One region of the Sphingobacterium sp. JUb56 genome, then DNA from elsewhere that is predicted to be linked to it. Evidence: riboswitches for the same ligand, from Rfam matches in the RefSeq annotation. Region 1 holds a riboswitch; each other region holds the start of a gene.
The links. A riboswitch is a leader RNA that binds a small molecule or an ion and turns the genes downstream of it on or off. The one in region 1 is predicted to bind thiamine pyrophosphate.

Region 1 (5,832 bases):
ATTGGGGAGTAAATTTACGCCAGGGATTTGTAAAGACTCGAGAAATGTGTCTGAGGAAGACTGATGGTCCAAACGCTTTAAAGCCATCGTGACCAATTCAGAACCCGATGCGACGATAGATTCCTTCATTTGTTGCAGACTTCCGAACTTTCCTGTTCCTAAGAATAGTCTCGATTGAAATATCTGATCTGCTATTTTTAATGTATCCATTGTAGTTTATTTTTAAGTTCTTGAATGTAGTGAGGGTGTACGGTGATTAAACTTGACAGTGCTATCCCATAAATGCCAATATCTTGTAGGGGAACGATATCATCAAGTGTTATACCGCCAATAGCGTAAATCGGCGGATAGTTTTGACCGTTGTTTTTTAAATGATAAACGATGTCTTGATATCCTGTTAAGCCTAATATTGGACTTAAATTGTTTTTAGTTGCGGTGAACCGTAAAGGGCCAAGACCGATGTAATCGCAGTTTTCTGTGATGCGTTGCTGTACGTCAGAAATATTATTTGCTGTACCACCAATTATTTTGTGCGGGCCTAATACATGTCGGGCCTCTTGTATGTCAGTATCTGTTAATCCCAGATGAACTCCAGCAGCATCAATGGTTTTGGCTATGTGCAGATAATCATTGATAATAAGCGTAGCACTATGTTGCAAGCAATGCTGTTTAATACGACGTGCTAATGCGAGCACTTCATCTTTAGTGCCTTGTTTCCAGCGTAGCTGAATCCAATCTGCACCCGCTTGTAGTGCATTATTAATGTTAGTCTCCTGTTCAATAGCCGTATCTCCCTGCGAGATATACTGTATCTTACTGAACGTGATATTTTTGGGGTATGCTGTCATTGCTATTTCAATTTTTTTACTATCGCATTTTTCTGCTCAGTATAATCCGGTTTGGGTATTTCCTTCTAATCATCTGTAAAGGAATGAATTACCTGTAAGAGCAATTGTTACAGGCAATACGCATGATCTTTTATAAGACAATTTTTAAAACTTTTTACAGGTTGTGCACTCTTCCATATTGTTCCTAATAAAGCTACACCATCGACGCCGGCGTCATATGCAAGGCCTAGGTTTTCGGAATGGATACCAGCAAGCCCAATTAATTGAACTTGCTGATTATTCCGAAGTTTTAGCTGATCTTTGATAGTATGCTCCTTACCATAACCTGGTTTTGAAATACTTGAAAACATCGGACTAAACAGTGCATATGACCATTGGTTATCCAGTTGATTAAAATCTATCATACTGTGTACAGATGTTGATCGGATTACGGTATGACTATACTGATTTTGTTTTTTTGATTTTCGATCATATTCATTAAAATGTAACCGGTTTAAGTTTAACTTTTCGGCTAGATGATGATGGCTATGCATGACAAGACGATTTCGATATTGCGGATCTATTCCATAAATAAATTGACACATATCATCATCCGAAAAATTATATTTTCGAATATGCAATAGTTCCAATCCTGCATCCAGTACACTGTTGATGGTCTGGAGTTCGTTATCAATATCATGCTCGGCTGTCAAGACGATGATCATAAGTATAATTCTTTACCTTGTTCGATAAACTCTTTTGACATATCGATCATGCCTTGTTCTGCAGAATCCCGGATTTCCTGTGTGATCTTCATCGAGCAGAATTTAGGGCCGCACATCGAACAGAAGTGAGCAACTTTAGCGCCGTCTGCAGGTAAAGTTTCATCATGAAATTCTCGGGCTGTGTCAGGGTCTAAGGAAAGGTTAAACTGATCTTCCCAACGGAACTCAAACCTCGCTTTACTTAGAGCATTGTCTCGGTATTGTGCACCAGGATGTCCTTTAGCCAAATCTGCCGCATGTGCAGCCAGTTTGTAGGTGATCACGCCATCCTTTACATCTTTTCGGTTAGGTAAACCGAGGTGTTCTTTTGGGGTAACATAACAAAGCATGGCACAGCCGAACCAGCCAATCATTGCCGCGCCAATTGCTGAGGTGATGTGATCATAACCCGGAGCAATATCTGTTGTCAATGGGCCTAAAGTGTAAAATGGTGCTTCGTCACAAACCTCAAGCTGTTTGTCCATGTTTTCTTTGATCATGTGCATAGGTACATGACCTGGACCTTCGATCATAACCTGTACATCATGTTTCCATGCTATTTTGGTCAACTCACCCAAGGTTTCTAATTCAGCAAATTGTGCAGCATCGTTAGCATCAGCTATAGAACCTGGTCGAAGTCCATCCCCTAGGGAAAAAGCAACATCATATTCCTTCATAATCTGACAGATCTCTTCAAAATGCGTGTAAAGGAAGTTTTCTTTATGATGGAACAGACACCATTTTGCCATAATCGAGCCACCTCGGGAAACAATACCTGTTACACGTTGTGCTGTTAAATGGATATAACGTAAAAGTACTCCTGCATGGATGGTGAAATAAGAAACCCCTTGTTCGGCTTGTTCAATTAGTGTATCTCTGAATATTTCCCATGTCAGATCTTCTGCAACGCCTTTTACTTTTTCCAAAGCTTGATATATAGGAACTGTACCAATTGGCACCGGAGAATTACGGATGATCCATTCGCGTGTTTCATGAATATTTTTACCTGTTGAAAGATCCATAATTGTATCAGCACCCCATCGGCATGCCCAGACAGCTTTATCAACTTCTTCTTCAATGCTTGAGGTAACGGCACTATTACCAATATTAGCGTTGATCTTTACCAAAAAGTTGCGGCCGATGATCATCGGTTCGCTTTCTGGATGATTAATGTTGTTTGGAATAATTGCTCTTCCGGCGGCAATTTCTTCTCTTACAAATTCAGGGGTAATTAATTTCTTTGGAGTACGGGCACCAAAACTGTGACCGGTGTGCTGATGATCCATACCTTTAGTTGCTGCTTCGATTTGCTCAATACGCTGATTTTCGCGAATGGCTACATACTCCATCTCTGGAGTTATGATTCCTTTTCTTGCATAGTGCAGTTGACTTACATTTTTACCCGCTAATGCTTTTTTAGGTCTATGGCTGTATTCAAAACGGAGTTCATCCAGGTCCGAGTCTGCCAATCTTTCTTTTCCATAATCTGAACTGATTTGTGATAAAACTTGAACATCTTTTCTGTCCAATATCCAATTTTCACGAGTTCTAGCAAGACCTTTGCGGATATCAATCTGTGCTTGTTCATCCGTATACGGACCAGAAGTGTCATAAATAGTGACTGGAGGATTGATTTCTATTCCACCCTTGCTAAGTTTGGTCGGACTTAATGTAATTTCACGCATGGCAACCTGAATAGGATAGAGCTGACCTGAAATATAGACTTTTTTTGAATTTGGAAATGGGGTCTGGGTAATGTTTTGTTCTAACATGATGGTATAGTAATAGGTATAAGAGATTTATCCGCCCTGTGTTGCAGCGATAATTAGAATTGAGTCCTGATGCTGTAGTTTGGTTGTTGCCCAAGCCGTTTTGGGTATAACCTGGTTATTAATAGCGACAGCAATGCCCTTGCTTTTTTCTGGGAATTCCAAAAGCATCAAACCTTCCAAAGAGGTGGGGGGCTGTTCAAAAAAACGTAATTGGTGATTAATTGTGAGTTCCATTCCTTTTAAAATTTTTAAATAAAAAACTTTAGGAATGGCCACAGTTGTGCCGGTATATGCACAATGAAGACATCTACTTTTCCCTACGCCAGTATGATCCGGATCAGGTTCTAAGGGTAAAATCTCAGCCTGCAAATTTTGCAGACACCCCTAAAGTTTCCACTAAACTAGGTAAAAAATCTCAATAAACGAAAAGAGGTAGATTTATTTTAGTCTGTCCATCTTTTTGTGACAGAACCATATACTTTAAGAAGTGAAGTGTTTTATTGATGGGGACTGCTGGTATAGCGAATAATGATTCTCCCTGGCAGAGGTGGAGTTATGGGCAGGGAGAATCAATGGCAAATACTATAAAATATGCTGGAGTTTAATATATTGAAGCAGCATAATGGTTTTGGCATCTTTGATTTCGCCATTATCAACCATTTGCATCGCTTCTTTTATAGGCAATTCCAAAACTTCAATATTTTCTTCCTCCTGTTCTAGCCCACCACCTTCACTGACTTTCATTTCTTTAGCATATTCGGCTATAAAGAAATACAGAATTTCTGTGACAGATCCAGGGGACATATAAGCTTCAAATATTTTACGTACATCTGTAATTTTATAACCCGTTTCTTCTTCAGTTTCTCTTCTGATGCAATCCTCGGCATTATCTTTATCCAACAAACCTGCACAAGCTTCAATCATCATACCGCTCTCATTTCCATTGACAAATGTAGGTAGACGAAATTGACGGGTAAGGATAACTGTTTTCTGTTCTTTGTTGTACAGTAAAATAGTGGCACCGTTTCCTCTGTCGTATGCTTCCCTGCTTTGACTCATAATGGTGCCGTCCTTTTTCAAATATTCGTAAGTGATCTTTCGCAAGACGTACCAATTGTCTGATAAGACCTTGGTTTCTGTGATTTTGATGTTATCTATCATGATTGAGGTATTTCAAATTCGCATTATTAATAATTGTCATATGCATATTTTTCAGTTCTTTTATACTTTTTTTCTAAAATACGGTGGACTTTTAAAAGTAAGTTGTCGATGGCTAAAGGTATATAAATTTATAAACTCCTAAAATTGTTTATATGGGAAAAATCGATCGTGTTGAAGGAAATTTTATTCAGTAGCGATTGCCTTATGAGCTGATATAAAATGATGAAGATCATGTAGAGGACAGGTTAAAAAGTACTTGAGATCTTAGATACATTTTATTGTGTATTTATAGAGGGTTTATAGAGATATACCTCTATGAACCCTCTATAAAACCTCTATAATATCACTATCACCTATCTAGAAATATACAAGATGGAAACAATAAAATGCAATGGTAAATCTATTGATATCAATAAAAAAATCAAAGGTCTATAAACAAGAAAAGCTCATCTTTTGGATGAGCTTTTCTTGTACCTAGGGCGGGAATCGAACCCGCACTTCCTTAACGGAAACAGGATTTTAAGTCCTGCGTGTCTACCAGTTCCACCACCTAGGCAGGTGATATTAATGTGGAGCGAAAAACGAGATTCGAACTCGCGACCCCAACCTTGGCAAGGTTGTGCTCTACCAGCTGAGCTATTTTCGCATTGCTAACAGTTAACAAGTTGTTTTCTGTTTTGGTGATGCAAATATAGAGCTAATAATTAAAAAAACAAATTTTAATATAAGCTTTATTGTCTTTTTTTTATAAGCCCTTTTCTTTCAGGAGAGAAGAAATGAGATCACTTTCGAAACCTCTTGATAAAGCATATTGAAATAACTTGTTTTTTAGAATATAGACATCTTTATCTTTCAATGATAGTTGCTTTTTATCTAAAAGATCATGGAGTTTATCTTCATACTCATCTAAATCAATTTTTGAAAATGCAATTTTGATTAAAGGGTCGGATACCCTTTTGAGTTTTAAGGACTGCTTAATCTTAATCTTTCCCCAACTTTTTATTCTAAGCTTACCTAGAGTATAGGCTATAGCAAAGCGTTCTTCATTTAGAAAATTGTCCGATATCAATTGTGAAATGATTTCCTCTACATCTTCTTGATGCAAGCCCCATTCGTATAATTTATCCCGGACTTCTTGTTGTGCCCGTTCTTGATAAGCACAATAACTGGCAGCCTTAAGCAATGCTTGCTTAGGTGTGTATATTTTTTTTCTCGTTTTCTCTTCGTCAAACATCTTTACAAATTTCAAAAATATATTGAACTTATTGAAAAATTGTGGAGCTTTGATTGAATAAATATTTTAAAAAA
Region 2 (5,832 bases), 1.1 Mb from region 1:
CAAGAATACATATTCGTAAATATTCCATAGGTGGAAGCTTCAAATTTACGAACGAAAATTGGCGTTAAAACAAAATTCAGTAATCTAGAGATGATAGTACTGAGACCGTAGATCAAGGTTTGACCAGCAAATTTCTTAAAAACAGACAAGATATTAAGATTTATTTAGACGATTTTTTTAGCACTTCAAAATTCTTAAAATCTTCCCAGACGCCCTCTTCACAAATCACTTCTTCCACTACTGCGCGCTCAGGTCCCTCTTCACAGAATTCTTTTAAACAATCTAGAGCAAAATCATCACCCTCTGCCTCAATATAAACAGAACCATCCGCTAAATTTCTAACAAACCCTTTAATACCCAATTGGTCGGCAACTGCTTTGGTAGATAACCTAAAATAAACCCCCTGTACTTTTCCTTTGATAGAAATATTAACATGTTTCATATCAACAAAAGTACAGAAGATTTTGAGTATTTTACTATGCTAATCTTTGCACCGTAACTTTATCAGATAATCTAAAATGTTCCATATTTTTTAATAGAACAAGACCTGGTTTTTTACCAACTTCAATTGAACCAAATTTATCATCGATATTTAAAGCCTGTGCCCCATTAATAGTAGCCCACTGGATAGATTGCTGAAAATCTAAATTATCAAAATGTTTATGTAACACTTTTAATTCATCTAAAATTGAAAGCTTATCATTGGATGCTAAACTATCTGTACCGATTACAATTTTTTGATTATCGTTTACAAAGTTCATTACTTTTGGCAATTGACCTTCAATATAAAGATTCGCCTTCGGACATAAACACCATACGATATCACGGCCCATTCGGTCCACAAAATCAAGGTCTTTCAATGACGTATACGTATTGTGAACCAAGATCAACTTATTAGGATGAGGTAAATATGGTAAATATGACTGAATTGAATTTCTAGCCTGAGCTTTAAACAAATCAGGATTTTTCCCTATTACTTTAAAGAAATCGATAAATCCTCCCGTTTTATAACGAAACAATCTATTTTCTTCATCACTCTCTTGATTATGAATACTGATAATATTAACATCAGAAACTGCTTTTTTAAATTTCTTCAGAAGTATTTTCGAACAAGAATAAGGAGCATGTGGTGTAATTGAAGAATGTGCTGGATCAAATTCATGAATCAAATCCTTAGCCTCCTGCAATCGACCATCAGCTTCATCCGGCTCTACTCCGAAGACTTCGACAAAAGTGTGGTAAAGAATCTTACTAGACTCCTTAATGTTAGATGTGTTATCAGAATTCACGTGATCTCCAACTGCCACAATACCATTATTGTACATTTCTTCATCAGCAGCAGCCATCGCTTTATCAATCACTTTTAAAGAAGTGCCACGACTTGTCATAACCGAAGAAAGAAAAGCTGGTAATCCAGTTTTTTGCGGAATCGTACCCTTCATATGGGACAATTCTAAGTGACAATGCGCATTAATAAATCCAGGAACAATAACTCCTTCAAATTTTTCAATATGCTGGCCGCTCAATTCTACGTCTTTACTTTCATAAATCCCAAGGATTTCACCATCATCATTAACTTTTACCACTCCATCTTTAATAGGTAAAGATGTAATTGGTAAGATATAGGTAGCGCTAAAATATTTCATTATTATAAAAACTTTAATAGTTACTTAGCATTCAGGTCAACGCAAAGGAACTGTGGTTATTAACGTTAAAATTCGTGCCAAAATTTAGTAAAAAAAATATTACCATTAAAAAAAACAAATTTACACAATTAGTTTAATTATTTAATCGTGATAAAAATCAAAGACTTTTAGATAAATTAACTTATAAGAATGTAACATAAATTTAAACCTTAATAAAAACTCCCTTGTTGCTAAAAATAATTAACATGAGCTAAAAGTTTGAATTTTAGCATATTTTTTGAAGGTAGGGAATAAGTTTAAATTCAGCCAATATATTATCTAAAAACCACAATTTTATTCATTTTTGTAGCGATTCAATGACGTTATGTCAGTGAAGCATCAATAAATCATGGAATTATAAATGGACATCCTTTTAGTTATTAAAAAAAGAAACCGGATCAATACAGCTACTTTAAAATCCGAAAGAAGCTAAAGATAAAGCAACACAACATTCATCATAATACAATCCTATAAACGAAAATCTATTCCACTTATTTTTACGAGCAAAACAAATTGATATTCCAAAACTCAATTCCTCAACATCCATTTTTACATTATATTTTTAGTACAGATTTTATTTAATACCTTCGCATTATCAATAAGGGGTGCCTTGTTCTACGAACACGAATAAAGGCTGAGATTATACCCAACAATACATTTATGTGTTGTGCACCTGATCCAGATAATGCTGGCGGAGGGAAAAGGTTAGTTAAATAAGTGAAAAACTGTTGTAACCCCTAGCAATAGTTTGTTTAACTCAAAATTCAATTAAAAAACATGATTAAAAATTTAATCAGCACAGTGCTATTTCTAGGAATAACATTATCCGTATCAGCTCAAAACGCTTTATCCATCAAAGTCTTAGACAATGAAACAAAAAAATCGTTACAGGGCGCAAGTATCGTTCTGACAAAAAATCAGAGTAAGAATTTAACAACTGATCGAAATGGTACTTCAAAGTTTTCAGGATTACCTGATGGACAATACGCCATAACAATCTCTTACATAGGCTATAGTACAGAAAAGAAGCAGATTGATCTGGTACAAAATACTGATCTTGAAATCTTTCTAAAACCACGTGCTATAAAAACAGAAGAAGTCCTGGTCATGGCAACACGTGCCAAAAACAACTCTTCTACAACCTATAAAAATATTAGCAAACAAGATATCGCTAAAAACAATTTCGGACAAGATATTCCATACCTACTAGATCAAACACCATCTGTCGTCATAGGATCGGACGCAGGAGCAGGTATAGGATATACAAATATGAAAATAAGAGGATCTGATAATGCCCGCATAAATGTAACATTGAATGGAATTCCGTTGAATGACGCGGAAAGTATGGGCTCATTCTTCGTCAATCTTCCCGATTTTGCATCCTCTACCGAGAGTATCCAGATTCAAAGAGGAATTGGAACTTCTACAAACGGGGCGGGATCATTCGGGGCATCACTAAACATACAATCCAATACACTCGAAAAAGAGCCGTACGTAGAATTCAACAACTCTTTCGGCTCCTATAATTCTTGGAAAAATACTTTGAAAGTAGGTTCAGGACTACTAAATAATAAATTTGCCTTTAATGTTCGCCTCTCACGTATCTTGAGCGATGGTTATATCGACCGAGCATCTTCCGATTTAAAGTCTTTTTATGTAGATGGAGGTTATTATAGTGACAAACATATTTTAAAGGCCATTGTATTCTCTGGCAAGGAAAAAACATATCAATCTTGGTACGGAACACCAGAGCCAAGATTAAACAATGATGTAGAGGGGATGAAAGATTATGCCGTCAATGATGGCTATACACAGCTAGAAACAGAAAATCTATTAAATTCTGGTCGCACTTACAACAAATACCTATATAAAAACCAAACAGACAACTACACGCAAACACATCACCAGTTACATTACACCAATTTTATCAATGAAAAACTAATTTTTAATGCGGCATTACATTACACCAGAGGTGCAGGCTATTACGAAGAATTCCGACCTGAAGACGACTTTTCAAAATACAATTTACCACCAGTCATTTCAGGAACCGATACCATCAAACAAACCGATTTGGTAAGGAGAAGATGGTTAGATAATTACTTCTATGGGACTACCTTTTCCTTCAACTATAATCCTTCACAGACAATAAAATTGACATGGGGTGGAGCTACAAATCAATATAAGGGAGATCATTACGGTGAAATAATCTGGGCAAAATATGCTTCCGCTAGCAACTTAGGGGATAAATACTATCTCAATGATGCTAAAAAAGATGACATCAGCACATTTCTGAAAGCAGACTTTACATTCGAAAAATGGTTATTATTTGCGGATATACAGTATCGTAATATTAATTACCAAGTAAAAGGTGATGACGATAAAATCAAAGGAATGGATTTTAAAAGAAAATTCAATTTTGTAAATCCAAAATTAGGAATTACTTACCTCATCAATGAAAATTCAAATTTATACGCCTCATATGCCTATGCTAGTAAAGAACCTGTCAGAAATGACTTTGTTGATCTAAAAGGAAACAATCCCAAACCAGAGAAAATGCAAGATATCGAAGCTGGCTACCGCTTCAATAATGAAACATTTAACATCGGTACGAACTTTTATGGTATGTTCTATAAAGATCAACTTATTCCGACCGGAGCACTTAATAATGTAGGTTCTCCATTGAGAATGAATATCCCAAATAGCTATAGAATAGGCTTAGAAGTAGATGCCGCATGGAAAATTTCAGCGTACTTTGGTTGGAAAGCAACAGCGGGACTAAGTCAGAACAAAATCAAAAATTACACGGATGAAACGAGTGGAGAATTCATTAAAAAAACAGATATTGCACTTTCTCCGGCAACTATTTTATCAAGCGAGTTCACTTATCGCCCTCTTCGTTCAGTAGAAATTGCACTATTATCAAAATATATTTCAAGACAATATCTGGACAATAGTTCAGCCAAAGTAAGAAGTATAGACCCTTCATTTGTAAACAATATTAGAGCTATTTATAATTTCTCCATATTAGGTTTGAAAAATATAGACCTTGGACTTACTGTCAACAATATCCTAAATGAAAAATATCAAACCAACGGATATACTTGGGGTTATATGGACGGTACATCTCGAAAATATTTTAATTTTTACTATCCACAGGCTACAACAAATTTTATGTTAAGCCTAAACGTAAAATTCTAATAAAACAACTTGCGCCTTCAACATTATTTTAAGGCGCAAGTTGTTTTACAGCATTTTCAAGATCCATGACGTCAACAATACTTAATCAGATCAAACTCAATAGTTGGCATTTTTTTCTTAATATTGTCCTATGCGTGCAGTAATACAACGAGTTTCCAGGGCGAGCTGTTCGGTCGATAGCAAAATAACAGGTCAGATTAAAGACGGCTTACTAATCCTTATTGGGATCGAAGAGGAAGATACAATTGAAGATATGAAATGGATGGCACAAAAATTCGTCAATCTTCGAATATTTAATGATGAAAACGGTTTAATGAATAGATCGGTGCTAGACATACGTGGTGAAATATTACTTATATCCCAATTCACATTATTCGCACAAACAAAAAAAGGAAATCGCCCCTCTTTTATCCGTGCAGCCAAACCAGATAAAGCACAGCCAATGTACATACAAATGGCCCACTATCTTAGCACTTTAATAAACAGCGAAGTGCAAATGGGAATATTTGGTGCAGATATGAAAATTGATTTATTAAATGATGGGCCCGTTACCATCATAATGAATACACAGGATAAAGATAATTTCTAATACTATGACAATAAAAGAAGCACAGGAGACCATTGATAAATGGATCAATACAACAGGTATTCGCTATTTTAATGAATTAACAAACACAGCAATGCTAATGGAAGAAGTTGGAGAAGTTGCTAGAATTATGGCAAGACAGTATGGCGAACAATCATTTAAAAAATCTGATAAAGAAGTAAATTTAGCGGATGAAATGGCCGATGTTCTCTTTGTATTAATGTGCCTGGCCAATCAAACCGGTATTGATTTAACAGATGCGCTAGAAAAAAATTTAGAGAAAAAATCAATCCGTGACGCCGATCGACATAAAAACAATGAAAAATTAAAGTAATACAACATTACTATAATTTAGTTCGTTAT
Region 3 (5,832 bases), 2.6 Mb from region 1:
GCCATGAATAGCCAATAATCCTGTAGGTAATTCATACTCGGGTGGGATTGCTAAGATTGCATCAGGGTCTGTATTTAAATCAGCAAATTTATCCCTGCCACAGCCAGACGATAGTGCAAAGACTAAAAGAATGGCCCATATATTAATTTTATTTTTCATTTCCGTAAATTTTAATTCAATGATCATTCTGCTAGAAACTCCCGTTTATACTAAAACCGAAACGACGAACGTAGGGCATTGCCGACCCCTCATTCATCGCGCCTGAACCACTGTCGCTAACGCTGTATGGATTAAAATTGTCTGGGGCACTATTGTACAAGAAGAAAAGATCGTTTGCATAAACACCAACACGTAGCCCATTCATTTTTAATTTTTTTGCAACAGTAGCTGGTAAATCATAATTCAAACCTACTTGTTGAACAGAAACCCATGAAGATGTGTACATAGAGCGCTCACGGATACCTCTAAACCAGGAATGAGAATTCGCATAGTAAGCTAAGGCACTAGCGGGGCGTACGTAGCCTGCATCTATAGCTTGTTGGTGAGACATACCTGATAAATCCACTGACTTGCCTGCTACAGTTACTGTACTACCCTGTTTATATACACCATCGTATACAACCCCGTCGGTTCTTTGTACGCCTGCAGCAGTTGTATAGGGAACCCCACCAAATTCAGCTGAACGTCCAGGAAGCGTACTCTCTAAAGTTCCTAACCATGAACCTAGGTCTTTGGTAGATGAATAAACCATACCGCCAAATTTAGCATCTAAAGCGACAACCAATTGCACGGTTTTATAATTAAAGGTGTTGCGCCAGTTTCCTAAAAATTTAGGAACAATAGAACCTAAAACAGGAGCTTTGTCCAGACCTTCAGTATAGTTCGCAGCACGTTCGTATAATGTGGAAGCTCCACTGATTAGCAATACTTTTTGACCATTAAGGGGACTTTCAATAGGATTTCGGGTGCCGTCAACCGCTTGGTATCTTGCATATGCATATGGAGCGATAACTGTTCCATAATCTCCACCAGCTTTTGCTATGGCTTGATAGCCGTCTCCTCCGCCAAGTCTGATACTCTCTAAACCAAATGGGAGATCAAGAACGGTGTTACGGTTACGGGTATAGTTAAAGCGGGTATCCCAAGAAAAGTTTTCTGTCTTAATAGGTACTCCAAATAATGACAGTTCGATTCCTCGGTTACGGATTGTTCCGCCATTTAGGAGAGCTGCAGTAACACCAGAAGGTGCCGGAGCTCCGAATGGAATGATCTGACTTTTGGAATCTTGTGTGTAAAAAGAGAAATCGGTACCTAGTCGGTTTTTCAGCATTCGTACCTCTAATCCAACTTCATACTTGCCCGTGCGTTCAGGAACTAAATTCTGATTTGGAAGGGTATTATCTGAAAAGGAATAATTAAGCACGGAAAGTCCTGCATAGGATAAATAAGGATTGCCGGCGGAATATGCCCCTGTATTCGCTCTGTAGGCGGCTGTTCCATTACCTGATTTTACATAAGAAACACGTAAAGCGGCATAGTTGAACAAAGGTGATAATTTTTCCTTAAAGGTTTCGTTAAATTTCCAGATCGCATCTACTCCCGGATAAAAATAAGAATAGGTTCCATGTCCATCATTGTAGACTAGCGTGGAATTCCAGTCGTTACGTCCATAAACATTTAAGGTCAATTCATCACGATAATCGATGGATGCTTGGTAAAAGAGGGATCCTAAATTACTTTTGTTAGGTGCATATTCGCCTGCTTTTACCGGATTCCGTGAATTGCTAAGACGGTATATATCTGGGTAGATAGCTCCATCAATATTAGCCCATTGTCCTTTAGATGTAAAACTGTAGTATTCGCCACCACCTAATACCATAACGTTAAAATCATTGAATTTTTTCGTATAGTTTAATGTTCCTCTAAACTGAGAAGTGAAGCGATTACCTGTGTTCGTAGCATAGTATGGATTGGTATAAGCAGAGTCACGTCCTCGTGTCTGATTTTCGAAGTTGCTACCAATGTAATTGACATTGGCAAATCCTTGAAACTTCCAATTATCGTTGAATGGAATCTGGACATCAATTACGCCTCTAAAATTATCATCCTCGGAAACTCGGTTATTTTCGTACAAATTATATAAAACGCTGCTGAATCCTGTTTGATCGGCATCATTCCAGCCACCAATGGGGGCAATGTAATTGTTCTTCCAGTATTTAGTGTCATAATAACGAGGTATACCTGAAGCGAAGTTCATTAAAATACTTCCAGCATCAGTATTTCCAGAGAGTAATGCATTTCCTCCACCTACATCTGCAGGATTTTTAGCTTTACTTTTAACATACGTTACGTTGGCATCAACAATTATTTTTCCTAATAGACGTTGTGATCCACGAAAATTAACGCTATTTCTTTTGAAATCATTGTTGGGTGTAATCCCTTTTGATGAATTATTGGAGTAAGATAGACGAAAAGAACCTTGTGGACTTCCGCCGGAAATACTTACAGAAGTATTTGTACTAGGTGCTAGACGATACGCGTCAAGCATATTGTTTGGTTGTGCAGAATAGACAATTTCGCGACCATCATTATCGAGTACGGTCTGACCTTGAAATCTGGGACCAAAGTTATAACCAGGAGCGGCAACCTGTAATTTTCCATCCGCTGTTTTTATAAAGTCCAAATCGCTACTGGTAGTACCAGGACCAAAATGATTTTGAAAATCTAAGGTTTTATATGCCTGTTCCCATTGGGTATTTTGAGTAATACTTACTCCCAATCCCTTTTGTGCAAACCCGCTTTTTGTGGTAATCAAAATAACACCATTTTGTGCACGGCTACCATAAAGAGCTGTTACCGCTCCCCCTCTTAATACTGTAATATTTTCGATATCATCGGGATTGAGATCTTTTAAGATATTTCCAAAATCTTGATTTCCACCTCGATTAGGTAAGACCATATCTGTGTCCATAAGAATATTGTCAATAACGACTAAAGGTTGGTTGTTATAAGGATCCAAAGAAGCACTACCACGGATACGGAAAATTGGTGTAGATTGAGGACCACCAACGCCAGATTGTACCTGTAGTCCAGGTACCATTCCCTGTAGTGCCGCAATCGGGTTTATCGCTCCTGTGCGACGGATATCATCTCCAGAAACTGTCGTAACGGCAGAACCAATTTGGCTTCTTTTACGCTGTGTAAATCCCGTTACAACGACTTCTTCCAACGAGCCCTCTTCGGGTTTGATAATCATGTTGATGATTTTACTATCGCCAATTTGTACTTCTTGAGCGACGTAACCAATGATGGTAAAACGAAGTGTCTCGCCTTTTTGGGCTTGGATGGTATAACTACCATCTTCTTTCGATTGAGTGGCTCGGGAAGTACCTTTTACGGTAATGGTGACTCCTGAAACTGGTCCAGTGGCACTCGTCACTTTTCCAGTGAGAGCTTGTTGTGCTTGCAGATTGGATATCGAAATGAGGGATACCGAAACCGCCATACAACAGGAGGTGTAAAGTTTTTTCATGTTACTGTAGGTTAAAAAAATAGGGGTTAGTAATATTTGATAAAATAACAGAAAAATGTTACAAGTTGCAAATCTTTTTAAAAAAAAAATTAAAGTTTCTTGAAGAAATAAAACATTATTAATAAATCAATAAAAGTAACTATTGATGTGGTTATATCTTTTTTTTGTTATTCAATATATTGATTATGATAAGTTTACTGAACTTTGTTCAATATGGTAGTGAGAATAATTTCGCTTCTTTTTGGGATAAGTTTATTTTTAAAAATAATAAACCATAGCTCTTTTTTCTATATCCAATGAAAAAGATTATAATAAATAGTTTACATGAAATTGTAATCTATAAAATAAGTATATATCTGACAATATAAATTTTATCTTTAAAGGGAAAATTAAAAAGTGTTGAAAATCACTCATAAATTATTAAAAACTATTCATTATAGGAATTGTTCGCTGATGTATTGTCTAGCATCATTTCATTATGAAATATAAACTTTGATAACTATAAGAATGAATGTTTATATTTTATATCTTTGTTATGCTTTAGGGGTATTCTAAAAAGAATTGAGAGAGTCCCTTTGAACCTGATACGGCTAATACCGACGTAGGGAAAAGCAATACAGTACACCTGTGCTGTTTTGTATGTGGTTTTTTCCTAAAGCATTCGATTTTTTACTAAATGAAATGAACATGGAAAAAACACTTTGGAAGTATATCCAACAAGTAAGAGCGCAATCGCCACTCGTACATAATATTAGTAATTTTGTGGTCATGAATAATACAGCCAATGCCTTGTTGGCTGTTGGTGCTTCACCCATTATGGCGCATGCTAAATCTGAAGTAGTCGAGATGGTCACGATCAGCGATTCACTTGTTATTAACATAGGAACATTAGACGAAGTGTGGTCTGAATCTATGTTATTGGCCGCAAATACTGCTTCTCAATTAGGAAAACCTTGGATTTTAGATCCTGTTGGAGCGGGGGCGACATCTTATCGCGATCATATTCTAAAAGAATTGCTTCGTGAAAAACCCACTGTCATAAAAGGTAATGCATCTGAAATTATCGCACTAAACAAATCTAATCTTATAAAGACGAAAGGAGTGGATAGTACTTCTCAAAGTGGTGAAGCAGTTTTGGCAGCATTGAATCTTCATCAACAATATGGTTCCATTGTTTGTATTTCTGGTGAAACAGATATCGTGATTTCTGGGAGTCAGGAGATTCATCTAAAAAATGGACATCTTTTGATGACAAAAGTAACCGGTTTAGGTTGTTCTGCAACTGCGATTATTGGGGCATTTATGGCTGTAATCACCAATAAAACAGAGGCTGTAACTGCTGCAATGGCTCTAATCGGAGTAGCGGGGGAGTTAGCTGAGAAGGAAAGTAATGGGCCGGGTAGTTTGCAAGTTAAACTTCTTGATAAACTATATAATATCACTGAGGCTGAATTTAATAATACATTAAAATTTGGCATATTATGAATTTAGATACATCTTTTCCTTATCAGCTATACCTCGTAATTTCAGAGCAGGATTGCCGTGGGAAAAATTTCCTTCACGTAGCAGAGAGAGCAATTCTGGGTGGTGTCGATGTCATACAGCTTAGAGAAAAAAATCTAACATCTGACCTATACTTAGCAAAAGCTAAACAATTGAAAGAGATTACAGATAAATACACAATTCCGCTAATCATCAATGATAATCTTGAAGTGGCCCAAAAAGTAGGTGCGGATGGTATTCACGTAGGTAACCGTGATATTTCTCCTCGTGGTATTAGAGAAGTCTGGTATAGCCCAAGACCTCTAGTCGGTTATTCTATTGAAAATCTTGAACAGTTAAAAAATGAGCAAATTCCATTATCCGATTACCTGGGTATCAGCCCTGTATTTAATACTGAAACGAAAAAAGACACTATCACCGAATGGGGGTTAAGAGGTATTGTCGAGATTCGGCAACGAACAGACAAACCGCTAGTTGCTATCGGCAATATTCACATACAAAATGCTCGTCGTGTTATACAAGCAGGTGCCGATTGTTTAGCTGTAGTATCTGCTATATGTGGAAGTGAAGATCCGGAAAAAGCAGCTTATGAACTTAAAAATGAAATTTTGAAATGAAAAAATACCGTTATCCAAGTACGCTGACGATCGCAGGTTTCGACGGCAGTGGGGGAGCCGGAATCCAAGCTGATATCAAAACTTTTTCAGCATTAGGATGCTACGCTACTTCAGTACTGACAGCATTGCCTGTACAAAATACGATGGGTGTCCGCAAAATTTATCCTATAGCGCTGGAAG

Region 2: another riboswitch for thiamine pyrophosphate. It lies ahead of FHR29_RS19035 (TonB-dependent receptor); the one in region 1 lies ahead of thiS (sulfur carrier protein ThiS).
Region 3: another riboswitch for thiamine pyrophosphate. It lies ahead of thiM (hydroxyethylthiazole kinase); the one in region 1 lies ahead of thiS (sulfur carrier protein ThiS).

Annotation. Positions count from the first base shown of each region.
Region 1 covers NZ_JACHWL010000001.1:3,365,268-3,371,099, reverse strand. The annotation lists gene FHR29_RS14405 (thiazole synthase) at 1-210, opposite strand, end outside; gene thiE (thiamine phosphate synthase) at 198-848, opposite strand; gene FHR29_RS14395 (thiamine phosphate synthase) at 956-1,552, opposite strand; gene thiC (phosphomethylpyrimidine synthase ThiC) at 1,549-3,363, opposite strand; gene thiS (sulfur carrier protein ThiS) at 3,391-3,639, opposite strand; TPP riboswitch at 3,661-3,759, opposite strand; gene nudK (GDP-mannose pyrophosphatase NudK) at 3,946-4,524, opposite strand; tRNA gene FHR29_RS14375 (tRNA-Leu) at 4,996-5,080, opposite strand; tRNA gene FHR29_RS14370 (tRNA-Gly) at 5,095-5,170, opposite strand; gene FHR29_RS14365 (regulatory protein RecX) at 5,270-5,758, opposite strand; gene FHR29_RS14360 (bifunctional UDP-N-acetylmuramoyl-tripeptide:D-alanyl-D-alanine ligase/alanine racemase) at 5,832-5,832, shown strand, end outside.
Region 2 covers NZ_JACHWL010000001.1:4,465,423-4,471,254, forward strand. The annotation lists gene FHR29_RS19020 (oligosaccharide flippase family protein) at 1-149, opposite strand, end outside; gene FHR29_RS19025 (acylphosphatase) at 161-442, opposite strand; gene FHR29_RS19030 (amidohydrolase family protein) at 477-1,646, opposite strand; TPP riboswitch at 2,277-2,402, shown strand; gene FHR29_RS19035 (TonB-dependent receptor) at 2,463-4,883, shown strand; gene dtd (D-aminoacyl-tRNA deacylase) at 5,014-5,472, shown strand; gene FHR29_RS19045 (nucleotide pyrophosphohydrolase) at 5,477-5,803, shown strand.
Region 3 covers NZ_JACHWL010000001.1:804,505-810,336, forward strand. The annotation lists gene FHR29_RS03085 (SusD/RagB family nutrient-binding outer membrane lipoprotein) at 1-159, opposite strand, end outside; gene FHR29_RS03090 (SusC/RagA family TonB-linked outer membrane protein) at 191-3,532, opposite strand; TPP riboswitch at 4,065-4,157, shown strand; gene thiM (hydroxyethylthiazole kinase) at 4,220-5,017, shown strand; gene thiE (thiamine phosphate synthase) at 5,014-5,652, shown strand; gene thiD (bifunctional hydroxymethylpyrimidine kinase/phosphomethylpyrimidine kinase) at 5,649-5,832, shown strand, end outside.